3 regions of the Pseudoalteromonas sp. SR45-1 genome follow, and region 2 is predicted to be linked to each of the others. Evidence: predicted binding sites of a transcription regulator. Region 2 holds the regulator's gene; each other region holds the start of a gene.

Region 1 (7,417 bases), on a different contig from region 2:
TCGTTTTCATAGTGAAGCTGATGCACAAGGTGCACATGATGATTTTATTCAGCGTTTTCAGAAAAAAGCGTTACCAGATGAAATCCCAGAGCTAACAATCACTATTGCAGAAGATACTATTTTAATTGCTAACTTGCTTAAAGAAGCAAATTTAGTAGTAAGTACATCAGAAGCAATGCGTATGATTAAGCAAGGTGCAGTTAAACTTAACGGTGAAGATAAAATCACTGATACCAAACTTGAAATAGCAAAAGGCACAACGGCTATTTACCAAGTAGGTAAACGTAAGTTTGCAAATATTACTGTAGCTTAAGCACAGTTTAAAAACTAAAAAACCAGCCTCGGCTGGTTTTTTTTGTGCTCGTATTTTGAGCCCTTTAAATCAATTTTAATATTTCAATGCTGGCTATTACTAACAACCAAAATACACGGGCCTGATTTAACCTATTAATTATTACAGGTACATCCTCGGGTGTAGGTAGTCTATCAGTGCCAATACGCATTTTATTAAAGCGAGTACCTAAATAAACTGCAGGCCCGCCCAGCTGCACGCCAAGTGATGCAGAACATGTGCTTAAGAGCCAGCCTGTATTTGTTTGATAAAAATGCCTGCCATAATGCTTTATATAATGCATGCTTTGTTTGCTTGCTCGACTTGCTGCAATAGTTAAAGCGAGTAAGCGCATGGGAATATATTCAATAATAAACAAGAGTGTTTTAAGCGGCTTTAAAAAGTAACTATTTGGGGGGATATCACTACGCCAGGCTTGTTGTATTAAGGTAAGTAACCGATAGGCAAGGGCAGCAATAGGACCAAATGCTAAAAATATAAATATGACTACGAAATAGTATCGAGCGGTGCGCAGTATTAAGCTCTCAATTAATGCTTTGATAATACCAGCAGATGAAAGTCTATTAACTTCACGGGCAAGCAGTGGTTTTAGTAATTCGCGTGCTGTGGATTTTTGATTTTGTTTAGTTAGCTTTGCAATGCGAAGTGCTTTTTTATCAATGCTCTTACTTTCTAGGCATAAATATAAAATAAGGCCAGCGAGTAATTCAGGATAAAAAGCAAACTCGAGTAGTAACACTACAATAATGAGAATAACACTTAAAATAAGTGAGCTTGCGAGGATAGCTGCCAAATATTGATAGCTTTTAGGTTCTTTGCTTTTGTATATACGTTTGCCAATAGCACTAAAAACAGCATTTAACGCCGTATTAGGATGATACCAGCTAATAAGGGGAATAAAGCGCTCAGCAAGGAGCGCTAGTATAAAGGCAATAAAGTCCAAGTGATTTTGAACAATATTGCTAAGCATTTACAGAGATACTGCTGTAAGCTTTTCTAAAAGTGCAACAACCATTTTAGATGAGTTGATTGATGCTGTTTCTAGGTATTCTTCAAATGATTGTGGTGACTCTTTACCAGCAATATCAGACATTGAGCGAATTACAACAAATGGTGTGTTTAGCGTAAAACACGTTTGTGCAATTGAAGCGCCTTCCATTTCAACAGCAAGCATTGTAGGAAAATCACTACGTGCTTTATCAATGCGTATAGGGTCACACATAAATGTGTCACCAGTACAAATTAAGCCAACGAGTGTTTTAACATCACTGATTTGTTCGATAGTTTGCTGTGCTGCTTCAACTAATTTAGGGTGTGCTGCAAAGCCTGCCGGCATTTGTGGTACTTGGCCAATTTCGTAGCCAAAAGCAGTTACGTCTACATCGTGGTGACGTACTTCTGACGAAATTACTACATCGCCAACACTAAGAGAGGGATCGAATCCACCGGCTGAGCCTGTGTTAATTATGCAATCAGGTTTGAAGTTATCGATCAGTAAGGTAGTTGCAATAGTTGATGCGACTTTACCAATACCAGATTGAACAAGTGTCACCGTGTTACCAGCCAACTCGCCAGTATAAAAAGTGAAACCTGCTTTAGTTAAAATTTGTGGGTTTTGCATAGCTTCACGTAAAATTTTAACTTCTGGCTCCATTGCGCCAATAATACCAACATTCATAAAGTTTAATTCCTGAGTTTGAATCACTTGATTATACGTGAAGTTAGCAATAAAAAACAAAAAAGCGAGCTTGTTTATGAGCTCGCTTTAAATACTTTTTAGGAGAGTATTTAATTCGTTTTTTAAATTTCAGCTAACGCGGTGGTTTGCGCTTTAGCCTGAGAAGGTGAAAGTACCGCTGGCTTATGTGAGCGGTTACGAACAGGGCGCTGAGTTTGTGTTGCTGCAGGCTTACCAAGTTTAAACATAATTGCATCGCGTACTTCAGAAGGGCGGTAGCCCGATTTAACTTTCATACGAATATGTGGAATGCCCGCAGACTCTAGTGCACCGTTTACAAACCAGTCGCGTTGAGCTTTGTGGCCATCTTTGTTGGCATTGTTAACTAGGTCAACAGCAGCAATGATTGTTAGTTTTTCTTTATCGATTAATACAAAGTCGAGTTGCTTATTTTTAGCTTTAGCTAAAGCAGCACGTTTAGACTTTACTGAAAGGCCTTGCTTACAGTCAATAACGTCGATTAACTTAACGCGACTAACAATTTTATATTGATCGCCAACAGCACGCTCTAGAAGATTTAAAAAAGCGCCTTCAACCTGCGTAAAAACAGTTTGCTTGCGAGTAAAAGGATACGGGTTTCCGCCATCGTCATTAAATTTTGACGCAACAACAGAGGCCCCGACAACTAATACTAGGATTAATAATAAAGCGAATTCCATACGGTAACTCCATAACAACAAATTGACACTGCTCAAACAAAGCAATTTACGTGCCTAAAAAGTATGGGTTATAAAATAATTACCGGCTGGTTTACAAGCAATAGCTACACAGCGATTAAGCTTTGTAGCCTCCTTTAATACCTTTTACTGCAATAGCTACAGCATCGTGTGCATGCAGTGACTCATAGTGGTTTATTTGCAGCCAATAATCACTGTAATGGTTTGCCTCTAGCAATGCTTTAATTTTACGCGCTGCATCTTCACAAAACATAAGGTTTTGACCATTCAAACGGGCAAATTCTTGCTCATCTTCACGTTTTACTGCTGCTTGTACTGGTGTTTTAAGCTCAGCTTCAAGAGTGTTAATTAGCGTAACTACGTCAAATTCTTGAATGTTGCTATCAAGCTTTACTTTTACGTTGGCAATAGAGCGCTGCGAGTGGGGAGTAGCTACAATGCCTTGTGTAGTGCCTAGCCATTCGTGCACATCTTTTTGGCTTAACGTTTCTTGGTTAAACTTTTCGTTAAACGCGTTTTGTATAAGCTGGCGCGCAAGTGCAGCAGAGCATGGGCACGTTGAAGAATAAGTAACATCTACGGTTAGCTCGTAGCTAATAACGTTATTTTCAATTGTACTGGTAAGTACAACTGGGTAGCTTTTCCAGCCCGCTTTACCACTTAATAGTGACTTACGGCGTAGCGGTAATTCAAATTTAAATTCAATTTGTGCTTTATCGCTCAGCCCTTCGTGGCTAGTTATAAAGGTATCGAGTGCTTGCGCTATCGTTTGCGGATTGACTTGCTGCTCGGTTGAAAGCAGATCAAGTGCCAAAAATAGACGTGACATATGAATGCCTTTGGCATCTTCTTTATGTAAATTTACAAATGCACGCGCTTTGGCGTTTACTGTAACTGGAGATAAGTCTCGGGATTCAAAAATAAATGGCAGTTCTATTTCGCCCATGCCAACCCAGTCTAATTTACCTGTTTGTAAAGCGGGTGCAGTGTCTGCTATATCTGGCATATTGGTTTGCATGTGCGCTACTCGTATTTTGGGGATAATAAAGCGGGGCATTTTACACTAAATAATTTATTGCTGAAATGATGAGTTTAATAGATGAGCTAAATCAAACATGAAAAATTCTGTTTTTATCGCACAACGTGAGTAGTGGTAGGAGAAAAATGCTAAAATCTGGGAAAATGGTATGTTTATACATACGCATTGCCTTCTTTATATTAAGTACACAGCTAAGAGATAAAATTACGTATGACCGATTATTCTTTGAGCCCTTGGGCTCGGGTACTTTCCAGCTCAATAACGCGATTTGGTGAATTTAAAACCGCTGCTATTTGTTACACTTTATTTTTAACTGTATCTCTTATTTTATCGAGCATGTTTTATTATGTGGCGATAGGCGAATTACACCTGGTTGATATTTTAGCCGTGGTATTTTTTACGGCTGTGGTTTCTCCTTTAATTATAAGTGTGTTGCTTAATTCAATTCGACAACTAGATGCCTCATATGCTTATTTAGATAGCGCCACCAAACAAGAAAAGCTTTTAAATCAAACCCTAAAAGATAACATTAACCGTCTAAACATCGAAATTGATGAGCGTAAAATGGCATTTCATGCCAAGCACCGCGCTATCGAAGAACTACGACGAGAAATTGCTGAGCGTAAAAAAACACAACAAGAACTTGCTCAACAAAGCATGCTGCAGCGCTCAATAGTTGATTCATCTCCTGATTTATTTTATTACCGCGATAACAATGGCGTGTTTGCTGGTTGTAATAAAATGTTTGAAGAAGTAATGGGCAAATCAAGTAGCGAACTAATTGGCAAAACGGTTGAGCAGATATTTCCTAGCCACTTTTTATCTGAAGTTTTGAAAACCGATAAAGAAGTAGAGCAAAGCCATAAAGCACTAACCATTGATGTGGGTTATGAGGTAAATGGCGAAACGCGTTGGTTTGAGCTGCGTAAATTACCTTTTATAAATGATGAAGGTGATTACATTGGTCTACTGGGCTTTGGTCGTGATATCACAAGTCGTAAGGAGGCCGCTCAAGCGCTCGAAACGGCCTATAAAGACAAAGGTAAGTTTATTGCCACATTAAGCCATGAACTACGTACACCGCTCAATGGTATTGTTGGTTTAACACGAATGCTGCTTGATACTGACTTAAACAAACAGCAGCGTAGTTGGGGTAATACTATATTTTCGAGTGCTGAAACGCTCGGCAATATTTTTAACGATATTATTGATTTAGACAAAATAGATAGAGATCAGCTCGATATAGTGACCAACTCTATTAACGTATCAGACTTTATAAATGACGTTGTTAACTTTGCGGGCTTAATCGCGGAGCAAAAAGAGCTAGAGTTTGATATTAAGCGCAATGGGGTGCTGGATATTTACGCACAGCTCGACCCAACTCGCTTACGCCAAGTTGTTTGGAACTTAATTAATAACGCCGTTAAGTTTACACAGCAAGGAAAGGTAACACTTGAATGTAGCCGAGAAAACAGAGTTGAAGGCCCATGGTTAGTTATGAAAGTATCGGATACCGGCCAAGGTATTCCGCCAGAGCAGCTTGCTCATATATTTGATATGTACTACAAAGCGCCAGATTTAAAAGGGACTAACGCAATAGGTTCCGGTATTGGTTTGGCTGTAACTAAGGCACTTGTAAGTGCGATGAAAGGGATAATTACAGTAAATAGTACTGAGGGCGAAGGAAGTTGCTTTACAGTTCAAATACCGCTTAGTTTATGTGTAGCACCAACAGAGCAAAGTTATGTTGGTCGTGGCTTGTATATTTTACTAGTAGAAGATGTACCTCTAAATGCCGAAATTGCCACAAACTTATTAGAGCAACGCGGGCATGAGGTGTTGTGGGCTGAAACCGGTGAAGATGCACTCTCGTTTGTCGAAACCGAAGATGACTTAGATTTAGTATTACTTGATATGCAATTGCCTGATATAAATGGTGACGTAGTTGCCAAGCAAATACGCTCAGATAGTCATTTTGATAAACTACCTATTGTGGCACTTACGGCCAATGTTCGTAGTGCTGAAGAAGAGCTTGAAGGTATATCAATACAAGGGGCGCTTGCTAAACCAATTAACACAGTGAAGCTTGATAAAATGCTGGCTGATTTATTTGGAATTAAGCAAAGTGAATGCACAGAGCCACTGTTAAAAGTAAGTGAAGAAGCCCTTAAAGGCATTGATGCACACTTATTAGATATAGAAACAATAGAAGACTTTGTCAACTCAATGGGCTTAGTTGTGTTTAGACGCAGTAGTCAGCTATTCGAAAAACTAAGTCCACAATATCAGCAAGAGTTACTTACTTCATTAAATACTGGTGATAGAGAAGAATATGAATCAGTAGCGCATAAACTCAAAGGGGCGGCTGGCTCAGTAGGTCTTAATGATGTGCAGCTTCATGCCAAAATAATGGAACATGGTGCTATTGATGAATCTGATGAGGTGTTAAAGCAGTGGTTAGATATTCTGGCAGATAAAATAAATGAAGGACAGAAAGCCCTTCATTTATTTTTACAGCAATTAGAGTGAAACTAATTAGCTCTAATTAAGCGTCAATTTTACCAATGAAACGGTAACCTTCACCATGGATGGTGCTGATTAACTCAGACGTTGAGTTATCACTTTCAAAATGCTTACGAATGCGACGAATAGTAACGTCAACAGTACGGTCATTTGCGCGAAGCTCACGGCCTGTCATATGCTTAATTAATTGCTCACGGCTAAAAATGCGACCTGGAGAATCAAGCATTAAACGAAGTGCTCTGTACTCACCTTTAGGTAAACGCTTAGCGTCGCCATTTGGAGAAGTAAGACAACGGCTGTTTTCATCAAGTTCCCAACCATTAAACGTAATAACACCATTTGTTTCTAGTGCTGACTCTTCACCACCTAAGGCAGTACGAGTAATAAGGTTGCGAGCTCTGATCGTTAATTCACGCGGGTTGAATGGTTTAGTAACGTAGTCATCTGCGCCAATTTCAAGACCTAAAATACGGTCAACATCGTTGTCACGACCTGTTAGGAATATAAGACCTACTTTACGCTTTTGGCGTAATTCACGGGCTAAAATAAGACCGTTTTTACCAGGAAGGTTGATATCCATAACTACAAGATTAACGTCATCGTTATTTGTAAGCTTGTCATGCATATCATCGCCATCAATGGCTTCAATAACTTTGTACCCTTCAGCTTCAAATAAACTAACTAGGTTCAGTCGAGTTACGTCTTCATCTTCTACGATTAGAATGACTGGCGTTTGCATTATTAATTAACCTTTTGGAATATATTATTTATAAAAAATCGGTGACTAATTTATAACCGATTACTAGAGATTATAGGATTATACCCATTTGTTAACAAGGAAAAAACAAATTGGATAAAAATAAAACAGTAGGGTGTCCAAAGTCTACTAAAAAAGGGCAGTGCAAAAACTACTGTTTAATTGATATATACATGGATGTAGCTATTTGAATCATAAAGTCGAAGCCATTTTCCTTTGATAATTGACATATCATTCAATTAAACAAGGTACTTAAAATAATCAGACTAATTCAAAGCAAAACTATATCACTTTTTAACCTTTTAACCTTTCATCAATGTATGTGATACAG
Region 2 (7,417 bases):
GCTATTGAGCTCAAACAGACAGCCTATGATGAGCAAGGTAAAATTAGCCACAAAGTCACTGCGGCTAAAATGGAGCTATACCAGCAATTAGGTTTCACGTTTTTTGAAAAACCCATTTTTACTTTATATAACGAGCAACAAACGTGGCAAATAAATGCAGACGAAGCAACATTATATGAAGATAAACAATTAATTTTAGAAGGTAATGTGGTTGCCAAAAATTTAACCGATAACGCCATGATAGACAAAATCAATGCTGATAATATTCAGGTTGATATAAAGTTATTAACAATGCGTTCGGAGCAACCCGTCATTATCACTGGACCCAATTTAAAAATCACCGGTAAAGGCCTAGAAGCCGACTTGAAAACCGAAGTGATAAAACTAATTAACCATACGCGAACCATATATTATGACCAATAAAATATTAAAATCACTTATCATTCCTACACTTATACTAGCGTTTAATAGTAGTGCTGCAGAGCAAAACACGCAACCTGCTGCCAATCAAATTTCAATAAGTGCCGACAAGCAAGAAGGTCAATTGAAAGCTAATGTGGGTATTTTTGAGAAAAACGTTGAGATTATTCACGGTAATCGCCGCATTACAGCCGATCGCCTCGAAGTACACAAACGTGATGAACTTGGTGATAATAAACAATTATTAATTGCCACAGGCAGCCCTGCGCACTTTGAAGAAAAGCAATCAGACGGCACGACTATGAGCGCCAGTGCTGACGAAGTACGTTATGATGTATCTAAGCGTTTTTTAACGCTTGTTGGTAATGCACAAGTATCGCAAGCCGGACAAAAAATAAATGCTAAAAGCATTACCTACGACATAGAGCAGCAGCTCATCAGTGCCGAAAAAGATGAAAACTCAACTGACCGCGTTCACACAATTTTAGTACCGATCGAAACTAAAAAAAGTAAAAAAGGCGATAAAGGTCAACCATGAGCACATTAAAAGCAGAACTATTGGCAAAAAGCTATAAAGGTCGTGAAGTTGTAAAAAACGTCGGCCTTGAAGTACAAGCTGGCAGTATAGTTGGCTTACTTGGCCCTAACGGTGCTGGTAAAACAACGACTTTTTATATGATTGTAGGGCTTGTTCCTAGCGACAAAGGTAAAATATCTATTGATGATAACGATATTACTCTTTTACCTATGCATAGTCGTGCTAGATTAGGCATAGGCTACTTACCACAAGAGTCATCGATTTTTAGAAAGCTGACTGTTTATCAAAACTTAATGGCCATTTTAGAAACGCGCAAAGAACTAAATAAACAAGCCAGAGAAGACACGCTCAATAACTTATTAGATGAATTTAGCATACAACACATTCGTGATAGCCAAGGTATGGCATTATCGGGGGGAGAACGTCGTCGTGTAGAAATAGCACGAGCGCTGGCAGCAGATCCTAAATTTATATTACTGGATGAACCGTTTGCCGGTGTTGACCCTATTTCGGTATTAGATATAAAGAAAATAATAGAACATCTTAAAAATCGTGGGATTGGTGTATTAATTACCGACCATAACGTAAGAGAGACCCTTGATGTTTGTGAAAAAGCCTACATTGTTTCTCATGGGGAGCTGATTGCATCAGGTACTCCAGAACACGTATTAAATGATAAAACAGTACGCGATGTTTACTTAGGCGAGCAATTTAGGCTGTAACATTTACGCCATGTCTTTAAGCATCTGCTAGTATTAATTATAACAACATAAAAGGATTGTTAGAGATACATGAGGCAATCACTACAGCTGCGCATGGGCCAGCAACTTACAATGACTCCACAGTTGCAACAAGCTATTCGTTTGTTGCAACTCAGTACATTGGATCTCCAGCAAGAAATACAAGAAGCTCTCGACAGTAATCCACTATTAGAGGTTGAAGAGGCAGACTATTCCGAAGACGCTGCTGGTAAAAACGAGCAAAAAGCTGATACCGATGACATAACTGTTAGCGCATCTGCTGATGATGCTCCGAGCGAATACGAACAAGATACTGGTGAAGCACTTGCAAAAGACACGCTAAGTGACGACATGGCTATGGATGTCAGTTGGGATGAGTACATGAGTGCCGCTCCTGCAGCCTCATCAGGTCCAATGCCTGAAGACGAATCAATATACCAAGGCGCCTCTACTGAAACGCTCCATGAGTATTTAATGTGGCAATTACAACTAACGCCATTTAGCCCTACAGACGAAGCTATTGCTATTGCTATTGTAGAAGCTGTCGATGATTCAGGTATTTTAACACTAAGCTGCGAAGAGATTTTAGAAAGCTTTAATCAAGAAAACGAAGATGATAACGAAGTCGAACTTGATGAAATTGAAGCGGTATTAAAACGCATCCAACTGTTTGATCCTGTTGGTATTGCTGCACGTAGTTTACAAGAGTGTTTGTGTATTCAGCTTAATCAATTTGATAAAGAAACACCTTATATTAATGAAACGAAAATGATTTTAACCGAGCATATTGATCTATTAGCAGCTCGCGACTATCGTACATTAATGAAAAAAACTAAGCTCAAAGAAGAAGAGCTTAAAGAAGTAATGACACTAATACATACTCTCAACCCAAAACCTGCAGATACTATTGTAAGGGAAGAATCTGAGTATGTTATTCCTGATGTGTCAGTTAAAAAAATTAAAGGCCGCTGGGTTGTCGAATTAAACCCAGATAGCATGCCTAAAATTCGTGTTAATAGCCAATACGCAGCAATGTCTCGCACTGTAAAATCAAGTGGCGACAGCCAGTTTATTCGCTCACATTTACAAGAAGCTAAATGGTTTATTAAAAGCTTAGAAAGTAGAAACGACACGCTATTAAAAGTTACTAATTGTATTGTTAAGCAACAACAAGGCTTTTTTGAACATGGCCCTGAAGCCATGAAACCAATGGTTTTAAATGATGTTGCTGAAATGGTAGAAATGCACGAATCGACAATTTCTCGCGTAACTACTCAAAAGTACATGCATACACCCCGTGGTATATTTGAGCTTAAATATTTTTTCTCAAGCCATGTAAGTACTGAAAACGGTGGTGAATGTTCATCTACAGCAATACGTGCGCTTATCCGAAAATTAATCGCAGCAGAAAACTCAGCAAAACCATTGAGTGATAGCAAAATAGCGGATATATTGGCTGAGCAAGGAATTAAAGTAGCGAGACGTACAATCGCAAAATACCGCGAATCTCTTGCTATTCCACCGTCAAATCAGCGTAAAAGTCTGATTTAAGACGCTAAACTAAGAGGGTAATGCTTATGCAACTAAACTTAACTGGTCGTCACGTAGAATTAACCGATTCACTAAGAGACTATATTAATACTAAATTTGCGAAGCTTGAAAGACACTCTGATCATATTAATAATGTTCATGTCATTCTCGATGTAGAAAAATTAAATCAAAAAGCAGAAGCCACAATACACGTAAGCGGTGCTGAGCTATTTGCCTCTACAGAACATCAAGATATGTATGCCGCTATTGACTCGTTGATCGACAAGCTCGATCGCCAAGTAATCAAACACAAAGAGAAGCTTGCTCGACACTAATATGATGAAATTAAGTTCACTTATATGCCAGGACTGCAGCAAAGCTGCGGTCCTTTTTAATAGCAAAAAAAGAATTTTAGAGTTCATTAGCGAACTTGCTCACGACAAACTTCCGTATTTACCGCAACAAGATATTCTTAATGCTTTAATGAGCAGAGAGAAATTAGGTAGTACAGGTATAGGACGTGGCATTGCTATTCCTCATGGAAGAATGAGCGGTGCAGAAGAGCCTTTGGCTTTAGTGCTCGTTAGCGAAACTCCAATAAACTTTGATGCAATCGATAATCGCCCTGTTGATATTTTTGTCGCACTCATCGTACCAGATGGCGATAACCAGCAGCACTTAAAGACTCTAGCAACCATTGCTGATAAACTAAACAACAAAGATTTTTGTAAACAGTTACGCAGTGCAAAATCTGATACTGAGCTTTACCAAGTTATTGTCGATCAATCATAGTTTTATAAAGGGTGTTAAATGGAGTTAATTATCATAAGCGGCCGTTCTGGTTCTGGAAAGTCGGTTGCTTTGCGCGTTGTAGAAGATTTAGGTTATTATTGCGTAGATAATATTCCAGTAAACCTACTACCTTCATTAGTTCGCAGTGTGTCTGATAGCTACGATAAAATTGCTGTTAGCATAGATGTGCGCAACATACCTAAAGAACAAGATGAATTTAACGATATTCTTGAATACTTACCAGGCTTTGCAAACCCTACGTTATTTTATTTAGATAGTGACGATCAGACATTGATCAAACGCTTTTCTGAAACACGCAGATTACACCCACTATCAATAGACTCGTTGCCTCTTGATTTAGCCATCAAAAAAGAAAAAGAATTACTTGATGTATTAACCACTCGCGCCGACTTTATGATAGATACGACTGATTTAAGTGTTCATCAACTCGCTGAATCTATTCGTGAAAAGATTTTAGGTAAAAAAGATAAGCAACTGATTGTCACATTTGAATCATTTGGCTTTAAACACGGTATACCAAAAGAAGCAGACTACGTATTTGATGCACGCTTTTTACCAAATCCACACTGGGAACCAGAGTTGAAGCCTTTAAATGGGTTAGATCAACCGGTTAAAGACTATTTAGCTAATCACAGCATAGTGCAAAAATTCACATGGCAAATTCAAACATTTGTACAAACGTGGTTACCGCATTTAGAAAGAAATAACCGCAGTTATTTAACCATTGCTATTGGGTGTACAGGCGGGCAACATCGCTCTGTGTATTTAGCGCAAACTATCGGTGAAAGTTTTGCAATGACACATCCCAATGTAAAAATTCGCCATCGCGAGCAAGAAAAATAATATAGCTGAATAATCACCTGTTCAGCTTAGGTAGAGTAAGTTATGCATTGTGAAGATACCTTTTTAATAAAAAACAAATTAGGCTTACACGCCAGAGCAGCTACTGTGCTTGCGCAATTAGCAGTACAATTTGATGCGACAATCACATTATTCCAAGATGACAAAGAAGCAGCAGGCGATAGCGTACTTGCATTAATGTTACTTGAAAGTAGCCAAGGAAAAGAAGTTAAAGTTGTTTGTAAAGGCCCTGATTCTGAGCAAGCTTTACACGCTGTTGGAGAATTAATAGCACAACGCTTTAATGAACAAGAATAATCTGTTTTATAAAAACAATATTCGCATTACTAGTGCTTCAATTAAAACAGATATATAAAATAAATAGGTTAGTAACGCCAGTTAACTCACCTCCCCCCATAAAGTAATATAACAATTTATAAAGGACGCCAATGCCAGAAGCTTTTGAACAAGATTATCCACTACAGCAACTAAAGCAGGTGACGAAGTCACTCAATAGTGGTCAATTTGTTCAAGTTAGGCGCATGCTCGCAAAAACGGCTCCTTGTGATACCGCATTATTATTAGAATCATCACCGCATAAAATTCGCCGACTGCTTTGGCAATTGGTCGATCCTGATGTGCAGGGTGATGTTCTTGAAGAATTATCTGAAGATGTTCGTTTAGGCATTATTGCCCAAATGGAACCTAAGCACATTGCCGCCGCAACTGAAGACATGGGCCACGATGACTTAGGTGAAGTATTACGTAGCCTGCCAGATACCGTCTATAAAGACGTTGTTAGCGCGATGGACATTCAAGACCGTGAACGTGCCACGCAAGCACTGTCATATCAAGAGCGTTCAGCAGGTGCGCTAATGAACACCGATACGGTGACCATTCGCCCTGATGTAACACTCGATGTTGTACTTCGTTATATTAGACTGCGTGGTGAGTTACCAGAGGGTACAGATGATTTATATGTTGTTGATAAACATAACTGCTTTATAGGCGCTTTATCGCTGAGTACATTATTAACTAATCCGCCAGAAAAAATTGTCCGCGATTTAATGGATGAAGATTGTGAGTCTATCCCAATCTCAATGGATGAAAGTGAAGTAGCGCAATTATTTGAGCGTCATAATTGGATATCGGCCCCAGTGGTGGACGATAACGACCAACTCCTCGGTCGTGTTACTATCGATGACATCGTTGATGTAATCCGAGAAGATGCCGAGCATAGCTTATTAAGCCTAGCCGGTCTTGATGATGAAGAGGATACATTCGCGCCAGTACTAAAAAGCTCTAAAAAACGCTCAGTTTGGCTAGGAGTTAACTTACTAACCGCACTTGCAGCTGCTTTTGTAGCTAGCTTTTTTGAAGGCACTTTAGATGTTCTCCCTATTTTGGCTGTGCTTAACGGTATTGTCCCTTCTATGGGTGGTGTTGCTGGTAGCCAATCATTAACGCTTGTTATCCGTGGTATTGCAGTAGGTCATATAAACCAAACAAACCAACGTTTCTTGATGATGAAAGAACTGGCCATTGGCGCGCTAAACGGTATTTTGTGGTCACTATTAATTGCGGGTGTTATTGCGCTATGGCAGTGGGACTTTATGCTTGGTGGCGTACTCGCCTTCGCTATGTTTATGAACTTAGTTGTGGCAGGTGTTGCTGGTGCAAGTATTCCAATAATTCTTAAAAGAATGAATATAGACCCTGCTCTTGCAGGGAGTGTGGTGCTAACCACAGTGACTGATATTGTTGGTATATTCGCCTTTTTAGGTACTGCTACATGGTTGCTGATATAAATTAAACGCTTTAAAAGTAAAAAACTACAGCAAAAATAGTTAGGGTAAATCAGTAGCTATGGCAACGGATACCAAACATAAAAATGACATACCTAAAAAAACGCTAAAACAAAAAAGCGTATCCATATTAAAAAGTGTACTGGTATATAGCTCTATATTTTTCGTCATTTATACCGCCGTCAATTGGTGGCGGCAACCTGTCATGCCAGCAAATCCTCAATTACAATTAATCGACTATAAAGGGCAAAACATTAATTTAGCAGCAATGAGCCAAGATAAACCCACGCTTGTGTATTTTTGGGGAACTTGGTGTCCTATTTGTAGTATTACCTCCCCTGCCATAAACGAACTCGAAAACGAGAATAAATACCCTGTTGTGAGCATCGCGATAAAATCAGGCTCTGATCAAGAGCTGCATGATTATTTAAATGAGCAAGGCTACAGCTTCAGTACTGTTAACGATCAACACGGGGAGATATTTTCCGATTGGCAGGGACAAGTCACGCCATCTTATATAATCTTAAAAGATAATAAAATGACGCAAGGACTCACCGGCATTCAGCCGTTATGGTCACTTAAATTGCGTTTGTGGTTATCATCAATGCTTTAAAAAAAAGCTAAACTTAGCACAGGATATCTAAAGAGAGGGGGCTCTAAAACCTCACTCTTTATCACCTACAATAATATAGATAATAAAGAGCAAAGCTGACTTAATTTACGTATACAAA
Region 3 (7,417 bases), on a different contig from region 2:
AACTGCAAATAATATTGCAAACGTTAATACCACAGGTTTTAAAGAGTCACGCGCTGAGTTTGCCGATGTTTACGCATCGTCAGTATTTAGCTCTGGTAAGACTAAAAATGGTGACGGTGTGCAAACAACCATGGTTGCGCAGCAGTTTCATCAAGGCTCACTACAATTTACAAATAACTCACTTGATTTAGCAATCACTGGTGAAGGTTATTTTGCGATGACTGACGATTTATCTTCGCAAGATTTAACATATACACGTGCAGGTGCATTTAAGCTTAACCAAGATAACTTTATGGTTGACGCAAAAGGTAACTTTTTACAAGCATTCCCTGTTGACTCATCTACAGGTGATACAACGTCGGTAAGTTTGAGCACAACTGATCCAATTCAAATCCCTGATTCGTCTGGTTCTCCTCGCGCAACCGAAAATGTATTTTTGTCGTTTAACTTAGATGCAACGGCGGATCCAACAGGTCTAGATTTTGACCCTACATCCAGTGGTACTTATAACTCATCTACGTCAACAACAGTATATGATTCACTAGGTGAACCTCACATTTTACAATACTTTTTTGCCAAAGAAGATGATGCCGCAGCAGGTGGTATAGATAACAGTTGGAAAGTATATGCAACTCTCGATGGCAAAGTAGTTGATGGCACAACTGGTGGAGAACAAACAACGACACCTTATACACCACTGACCACCCTAGGTTTTGACTCAAGTGGTTTACCATCAACAACAGGTGGTGTGGCAAATACAAATACAACTACTTTTGATGAAATATTACTACCAGCGGGTTCTGGTGCTGGTTTATCAACATTACTAGACAATGGTGCAACTTTCCCAGGTACTGGTATTGAGCTTAACTGGCGCGATGAAAATAACACGGCTGGACGTATCCCAACTCAGTATTCAAGTGGTTTTGAAGTAAAAGCACTCGATCAAGATGGCTCAACAGTAGGTCGTTTAGCCGGAATTGATATAGGAACAGACGGTAAAATTGTCGCTTCTTACAGTAACGGTGACTCAACATTCCTAGGGCAAGTGGCTATGGTGCGTTTTCCGAACTCACAAGGGTTATCACAAGTGGGTGATACAAGCTGGAAGCAAAGTATTGATTCAGGTGAACCTGTAGCGGGCGAAGCCGGTTCGGGTACGTTTGGTGGAATTAACTCATCAGCGCTTGAGCAATCAAATACTAATCTTACAAACGAGCTTGTAGACTTAATTACTGCACAGCGTAATTACCAAGCAAACTCACGTGCGCTTGAAGTTAACTCAACTATTCAGCAAAGTATTTTGCAGATTCGATAAGCTAAACCCCATTAAATATATTAGGCTGCATTTTTGCAGCCTTTTTTATAAGTCCTCTTTGTAAGCCCTTCTAAATACCTCTCAATGTTGCGTCAAATTTAATCTGGCACCTATTTTGCATTTGTAAGTTCAGAGATTTTTTATGTGAGTCGATACTATGGACAAAATGGTCTACATTGCGGCCTCTGGCGCTAAGCAAAGCCTACAAGGGCTTGCTTTAAAAGCCAATAATTTGGCGAATGCAAATACAACAGGATTTAAAGCTGACTTTGCCCAGGCGCGTTCTATGCAAGCGTTTGGCGAAGGTTTGCCTACACGTGTATTTTCAATGCAAGAGCGTCCGGGTTCAAACATGGTATCGGGTGGCATTGTTCAAACCGGGCGAGACTTAGATATCGCAATGAGCGATAACGCATGGCTTGCTGTGCAAGATGCCTCCGGTAATGAAGCTTACACAAAAGTGGGTACGTTAAACATTACTGCTCAAGGTATGCTCGTAACCAGCCATGGTCGTCAAGTTATTGGCGAAGGGGGACCTGTTATTTTACCCGTCCCAGTCGAAAAAATAGGGTTTAGCCAAGATGGCGCTATTCAAGTTCGACCACAAGGCGCTCCCGCTAACTTTTTAGAAGAAATCGACACGCTTAGAGTTGTTGAAGCAAATAGCTCACAGCTCGAAAAAGGTAACGACGGTTTATTTAGACCAAAAGCAAATGTAACAGTAGATACCTCTGCCAATGTAAAAGTTTTAAGTGGTTCGCTTGAAATGTCGAATGTGAATCCGGTTCACGAAATGGTCGACATGATAAGCCACCAGCGCCAATTTGAATTACAAGTGAAATTAATGAAAACAGCTGAAGAAATTGACGAGCGTCAAGATCAGTTATTACGCATAGTTTAACTTTAAAGTGAGGACACGATTATGAATCCAGCATTGTGGATCAGTAAAACGGGGCTAGACGCTCAACAAACCGATATATCGGTTATCTCAAATAATTTAGCGAATGCCAGTACCGTAGGTTACAAAAAAAGCCGCGCTATATTTGAAGATTTACTTTATCAAAATATTAATCAACCAGGTGGTCGTTCATCGCAAGATACCGAAATGCCGTCGGGCTTAATGTTAGGTGCGGGTGCTAAAGTTGTAGCTAACCAAAAAGAGTTTACGCAAGGCAACATGTTGACCACCGAAAACTCACTAGATTGGATGATTTCTGGCGAAGGTTTTTTTGAAGTACTGCAACCTGATGGCAATATTGCTTACTCGCGCAATGGTCAGTTTACTACCGATGGCGATGGACGAATTGTGACATCGGGCGCAGGTTACGTTATTCAGCCAGAAATGAATGTACCAGATGACGCGCAATCAATTACGGTTTCGCAAGACGGCGAAGTATCTGTACGTGTTGCAGGCCAAGCCGATAACGTTGTGATTGGTCAGCTGACTATTAGTGACTTTATTAATCCATCGGGTCTTGAGCCAATTGGTCAAAACCTTTATACCGAAACGGCTGTAAGTGGTGCGCCTGTACAAGGTAATCCTGGTGTTGAAGGGTTAGGTAGTATTATTCAAGGCTCACTCGAAACTTCAAACGTAAATGTGACTGAAGAGCTGGTAAATCTAATAGAAACTCAGCGTATTTACGAAATGAACTCAAAAGTAATTTCGGCCGTTGACGAAATGATGAGTTATATCAATCAACAGCTTTAATAGAATAGGGGGAATTATGCGTAATATTATTTTATTTGCAGCGGGCACATTATTTTTAAGTGGCTGTATGTCTACGCAAAATAGTGAGGTAGTGCAGGACGACCCTTACTACGCACCTATGTACCCCGAGCCTATTTTAGAGCCGCTGGTAGCCACAGGTTCACTGTTTAATACTCATACATCAAACGACTTATATTCTGATAAAAAAGCGCTACGTACTGGCGATATAATTACGGTTAAATTGCAAGAGTCTACTCAAGCAACAAAAGCCGCTAAAACAGAAACAGACAAAGAAACTGACGCAAGCTTAGACCCAGTGATTGGCTTAGGTGGTCTACCTGTAAATATAGGTGGCGATAGTATCCAGTTTGGTATTGGTAGTGATTCGTCGTTTACGGGTGATTCAAAATCAAACCAGTCAAACAGCTTAGTAGGCGATATTTCGGTTAATGTAATGCGCGTTTTACCTAATGGTAACTTAGTTATACGCGGCGAAAAATGGCTAACGCTTAATACCGGTGAAGAGTTTATTCGTTTAGAAGGGCTAGTACGCCCTCAAGACGTAAGCGCCGATAATACGGTTGAATCAAACCGCATTGCTAATGCACGTATTCAATACTCAGGTAAAGGGCAAACGCAAGAGGCGCAAAGTCCTGGTTGGCTTACACGTTTCTTTAGCAGTTCGCTGTTTCCATTTTAGAGGGTAACAACATGAATAGCCTTAAAGCTTTATGTTTAGTTGTGTTATTAGGTTGGCAGTTTAGCGCCAGTGCTGAGCGCATAAAAGATGTGTCTATGGTTGAAGGCGTACGCTCTAACCAATTAGTCGGTTATGGCTTAGTGGTTGGTTTACCGGGCACTGGCGAGCAAAACTCATACACACAACAAAGTTTTAGAGGCATGTTGAACAGCTTTGGTATTACGCTACCCTCAACTCAAAGCCCTAAAATTAAAAATGTTGCCGCTGTGGCGGTGCATGCAGAACTACCTGCATTTAGAAAGCCTGGGCAAGCAATCGATATTACGGTTTCTTCTATTGGTAGTGCAGGCAGCTTACGTGGCGGTACTTTACTACAAACTTTTTTAAAGGGTGTAGACGGTAACGTGTACGCAATTGCACAAGGTAGTTTAATTGTCGGTGGCTTAGGCGCACAAGGCCTTGATGGTAGTAGAGTTGTAATTAACACCCCTACAGTTGGTCGTATACCAAATGGCGCTACAGTTGAGCGCGCCGTGGAAAGCCCATTTATGCAAGGCGATTACATTACTTTTAATTTAAACCGCCCAGACTTTACAACGGCAAAACGCCTAGAAAAAACAATTAATGACTTAGTTGGCCCAAATAGCGCACAGGCAATTGATTCTGTTTCTATTCGTGTTATAGCTCCACGCGATGCATCCCAGCGTGTATCGTACTTATCAACACTCGAAAACTTAGAATTTAAGCCAGCTGATATGGCCGCTAAAATTATAGTTAACTCGCGCACAGGTACAATTGTAATTGGTAAAAACGTTAAGCTTCAGCCTGCCGCTATAACTCACGGTGGCTTAACAGTAACAATTGCAGAACAACAAAATGTGTCACAACCAAACCCGCTAGCAAACGGTGATACTGTTGTCACGCAGCAGAGCATTATTGATGTAAATCAAGATGACTCGCGCGCCTTTGTATTTAATCCAGGTGTAAGCCTTGACGATTTAGTTCGCGCAATTAACGAAGTAGGCGCAGCGCCTGGCGACTTAATGGCTATTTTAGAAGCACTAAAAGAAGCCGGCGCAATTAACGGACAGCTCGTTGTTATATAAATAACTCAAGCCAATAAATAACGTATTACTTAAGCCCTATATTTTTGAAATTAGGGCTTTTTATTTACAGCAACTTAAGTTTATTATTTTTATCTTCCTTGTTTTATCTGTAGTGGCTCAATTTTTGCATTTTTAACTGTATTATTCATTTTGTGTCAAAAAGCCGATGGAAACTAATCACCTCGATAAACAAAACTTTTTTGATTTAGGCAACTTAGATTCACTTCGTAAAGAAGCCTTAACGAGTGGCGATGCATCAACTGATGCCTCTAAAGCTGCGCTCAAAAAAGCGGCCGCACAATTTGAAGCTATTTTTACGCAAATGTTGCTCAAAGGAATGCGTAAAGCTAACGAAGCATTTGAAGACAAAGACAGCCCATTTAATTCAAGTGGCGTAAAGTTTTTTGAAGAAATGCACGATCAGCAACTTTCAACAGAGCTTTCATCAAATGGCTCGTTAGGCCTTGCCGATCTAATAGTTCAGCAGTTATCGCCTGAGTCTAAAAACTTTATGCCAGGCTCGGTGCTTAGAACAACCAACGATATTTTTAGTGATACGCAAGTCGGTTCCGCTCTTCCTCATGAGCAAAAAAATAAGCAACCCGATCTTATCGTTAAGAGTACTAAAGCCGATATTGCTGAGCCTAAAGTCGATACTGCAGAGTCTAAAACCGATAGCCCAACATTTAAAAATGCAGAAGAGTTTGTAAGTTCAGTGTGGGAACACGCTAAAACGGCAGCGCAAAAAATTGGTTTAAATCCTGCGGTAATGGTTGCACAAGCGGCACTTGAAACCGGTTGGGGTAAACACATTATTAATAAAAGTGACGGTGGCAGCTCAAATAACTTGTTTAATATTAAGTCAGATAAAAGCTGGGAAGGTGATAAAGCAAGCAAAATAACGCTTGAGTTTGAGCAAGGTACACCCGTTAAAAAACAAGCCAGCTTTAGAGCCTACGATTCAATTAAAGACAGCGTGAACGACTTCGTTGATTTTTTAACGCAAAACCCACGCTACAAAGAAGCATTACAAAATACAGCTAAACCAAACGACTTTTTAGATTCATTACAAAAAGCAGGTTATGCAACCGATCCAAATTATGCCAGCAAAATAAAAAAAGTGCTCAATAGCAGTCAGCTAAAAGACATTGCGGCAAACGTGATCCGCCAAGGAGTAGAGTAACATGTCGTTTAATTTATTGAACATTGCCAGTTCTGGGGTTAGAGCAAGCTCGGAGCTACTGCAAACGACAAGTAAAAATATCGCCAATGTAAATACCGAAGGCTATGTGCGTGAGCGTACAGAGTTTACCACTATGGTTGATAACCAAGTGGGGCGAGGCGAAACATACCGATTATTAAACGAGTTTGCTCAGTCACAGCTAAATCGTGACACCTCTAATAAATCGTTTTTCGATCAGTTTATTACTGAGGCTAATCGGGTTGATACTATTTTCTCTGAAGAGTCGAACAACCTTTCGACTGGTATTAACTCTTTATTTAATAACATGCAAGAGGCGTTAAATCAGCCTTCGTCTACTGTTGCTCGCTCATTAGTAATGACAGATGCGCAAAGTTTAATTGATCAAATGGATAGGCTTTCGGGCATCGTGCTTGATCAAAAAAGTATAGTAAACGAGCAGCTCGAAATATTTTCAGATGAAGCAAACTCACTCATTCAAAGTATTAGTACGCTAAATCAAAATATTGCAGCAGTTAATGGCACTAATAACGCCGCAGATGCCAGCTCTACCTATAACGAACGCGATAAAGCAATACGCGACTTGTCAGAGCTAATAGACATAGAAACGCTTGATGGTCCAAATGGCGAAAAACTCGTTTTTATGGGCACAGGCGAAGCGGTTGTTATGCAAAATGGCGCATTTAACTTATTTTCGATGACAGGGGATCCTGATCCTAACTTTAAAGAATTCACGCTTGACGTTAATGGTGGCAAAGCTGTGCCGCTTGAAGTTGATGTAAGCAAGCTTAAAGGCAAAATTGGCGGTTTACTTGCTTTTAGAGATGACATATTAGTCCCTGCGCAAAACCAAATTGGTCAAATGGGCTTAGCTATTGCTGATGCATTTAACGAACAAAACAAATTGGGTATGGATGCAACAGGTCAGCTAGGGGGTAATATTTTTAATATACCTACCGTTGGCGCATATGCGTATCAAGCTAACACGGGCACTGCTGGTATGACTGCAACGGTAGAGCCAGGTAAGGGCAGTGAACTTCCTGCCAGTGACTTTATTATTACCTATACAGGCAATGCCAACGAAGTAAGTATTCAGCCTATAGATAACAAAGGCGATCCGCTGGGGCAGCCTTCACTTGCTGATATATCGTCAGGTGTTATTGATTCATCGACTATAACCTCAGGCGAATCATTTGGTCTTCAAGTAAATGTATCTGGGGCTGGTGTTGAGGGGGATCAATTTCAAATAAAGCTTAATTCAGATGCTGCTTCAAGTATTACACTTGCAACAGGGCGCGCAGAAGATTTAGCACTAGCATCGCCAATCCGTACTGCTAACGATTTAAATAATATAGGTACCGCTACTATTTCAGCGGGAGAAGTA

The links. The regulator sigma-54, encoded in region 2, starts transcription at its own class of promoters, with help from an activator protein. The targets are predictions, from matches to a motif close to GTTGGCACGNNNNTNGNNT.
Region 1: the regulator sigma-54 is predicted to act here: its motif matches at 2,789-2,807, upstream of H5089_RS06915 (DUF2726 domain-containing protein).
Region 3: the regulator sigma-54 is predicted to act here: its motif matches at 4,944-4,962, upstream of flgJ (flagellar assembly peptidoglycan hydrolase FlgJ).

The regions. Positions count from the first base shown of each region.
Region 1 covers NZ_JACJDR010000005.1:72,567-79,983, forward strand. Annotated here, with positions in the region: gene tyrS (tyrosine--tRNA ligase) at 1-313, shown strand, start outside; gene H5089_RS06905 (regulatory signaling modulator protein AmpE) at 378-1,322, opposite strand; gene mtnN (5'-methylthioadenosine/S-adenosylhomocysteine nucleosidase) at 1,323-2,030, opposite strand; gene H5089_RS06915 (DUF2726 domain-containing protein) at 2,153-2,749, opposite strand; gene folE2 (GTP cyclohydrolase FolE2) at 2,865-3,785, opposite strand; gene arcB (aerobic respiration two-component sensor histidine kinase ArcB) at 4,017-6,335, shown strand; gene arcA (two-component system response regulator ArcA) at 6,352-7,068, opposite strand.
Region 2 covers NZ_JACJDR010000002.1:63,078-70,494, reverse strand. Annotated here, with positions in the region: gene lptC (LPS export ABC transporter periplasmic protein LptC) at 1-423, shown strand, start outside; gene lptA (lipopolysaccharide transport periplasmic protein LptA) at 413-958, shown strand; gene lptB (LPS export ABC transporter ATP-binding protein) at 955-1,680, shown strand; gene H5089_RS02705 (RNA polymerase factor sigma-54) at 1,750-3,249, shown strand; gene hpf (ribosome hibernation promoting factor) at 3,276-3,563, shown strand; gene ptsN (PTS IIA-like nitrogen regulatory protein PtsN) at 3,568-4,020, shown strand; gene rapZ (RNase adapter RapZ) at 4,039-4,884, shown strand; gene H5089_RS02685 (HPr family phosphocarrier protein) at 4,927-5,199, shown strand; gene mgtE (magnesium transporter) at 5,331-6,689, shown strand; gene H5089_RS02675 (protein disulfide oxidoreductase) at 6,892-7,299, shown strand.
Region 3 covers NZ_JACJDR010000017.1:11,230-18,646, forward strand. Annotated here, with positions in the region: gene flgE (flagellar hook protein FlgE) at 1-1,315, shown strand, start outside; gene H5089_RS16085 (flagellar basal body rod protein FlgF) at 1,473-2,216, shown strand; gene flgG (flagellar basal-body rod protein FlgG) at 2,238-3,026, shown strand; gene flgH (flagellar basal body L-ring protein FlgH) at 3,043-3,726, shown strand; gene H5089_RS16100 (flagellar basal body P-ring protein FlgI) at 3,738-4,832, shown strand; gene flgJ (flagellar assembly peptidoglycan hydrolase FlgJ) at 4,999-6,015, shown strand; gene flgK (flagellar hook-associated protein FlgK) at 6,017-7,417, shown strand, end outside.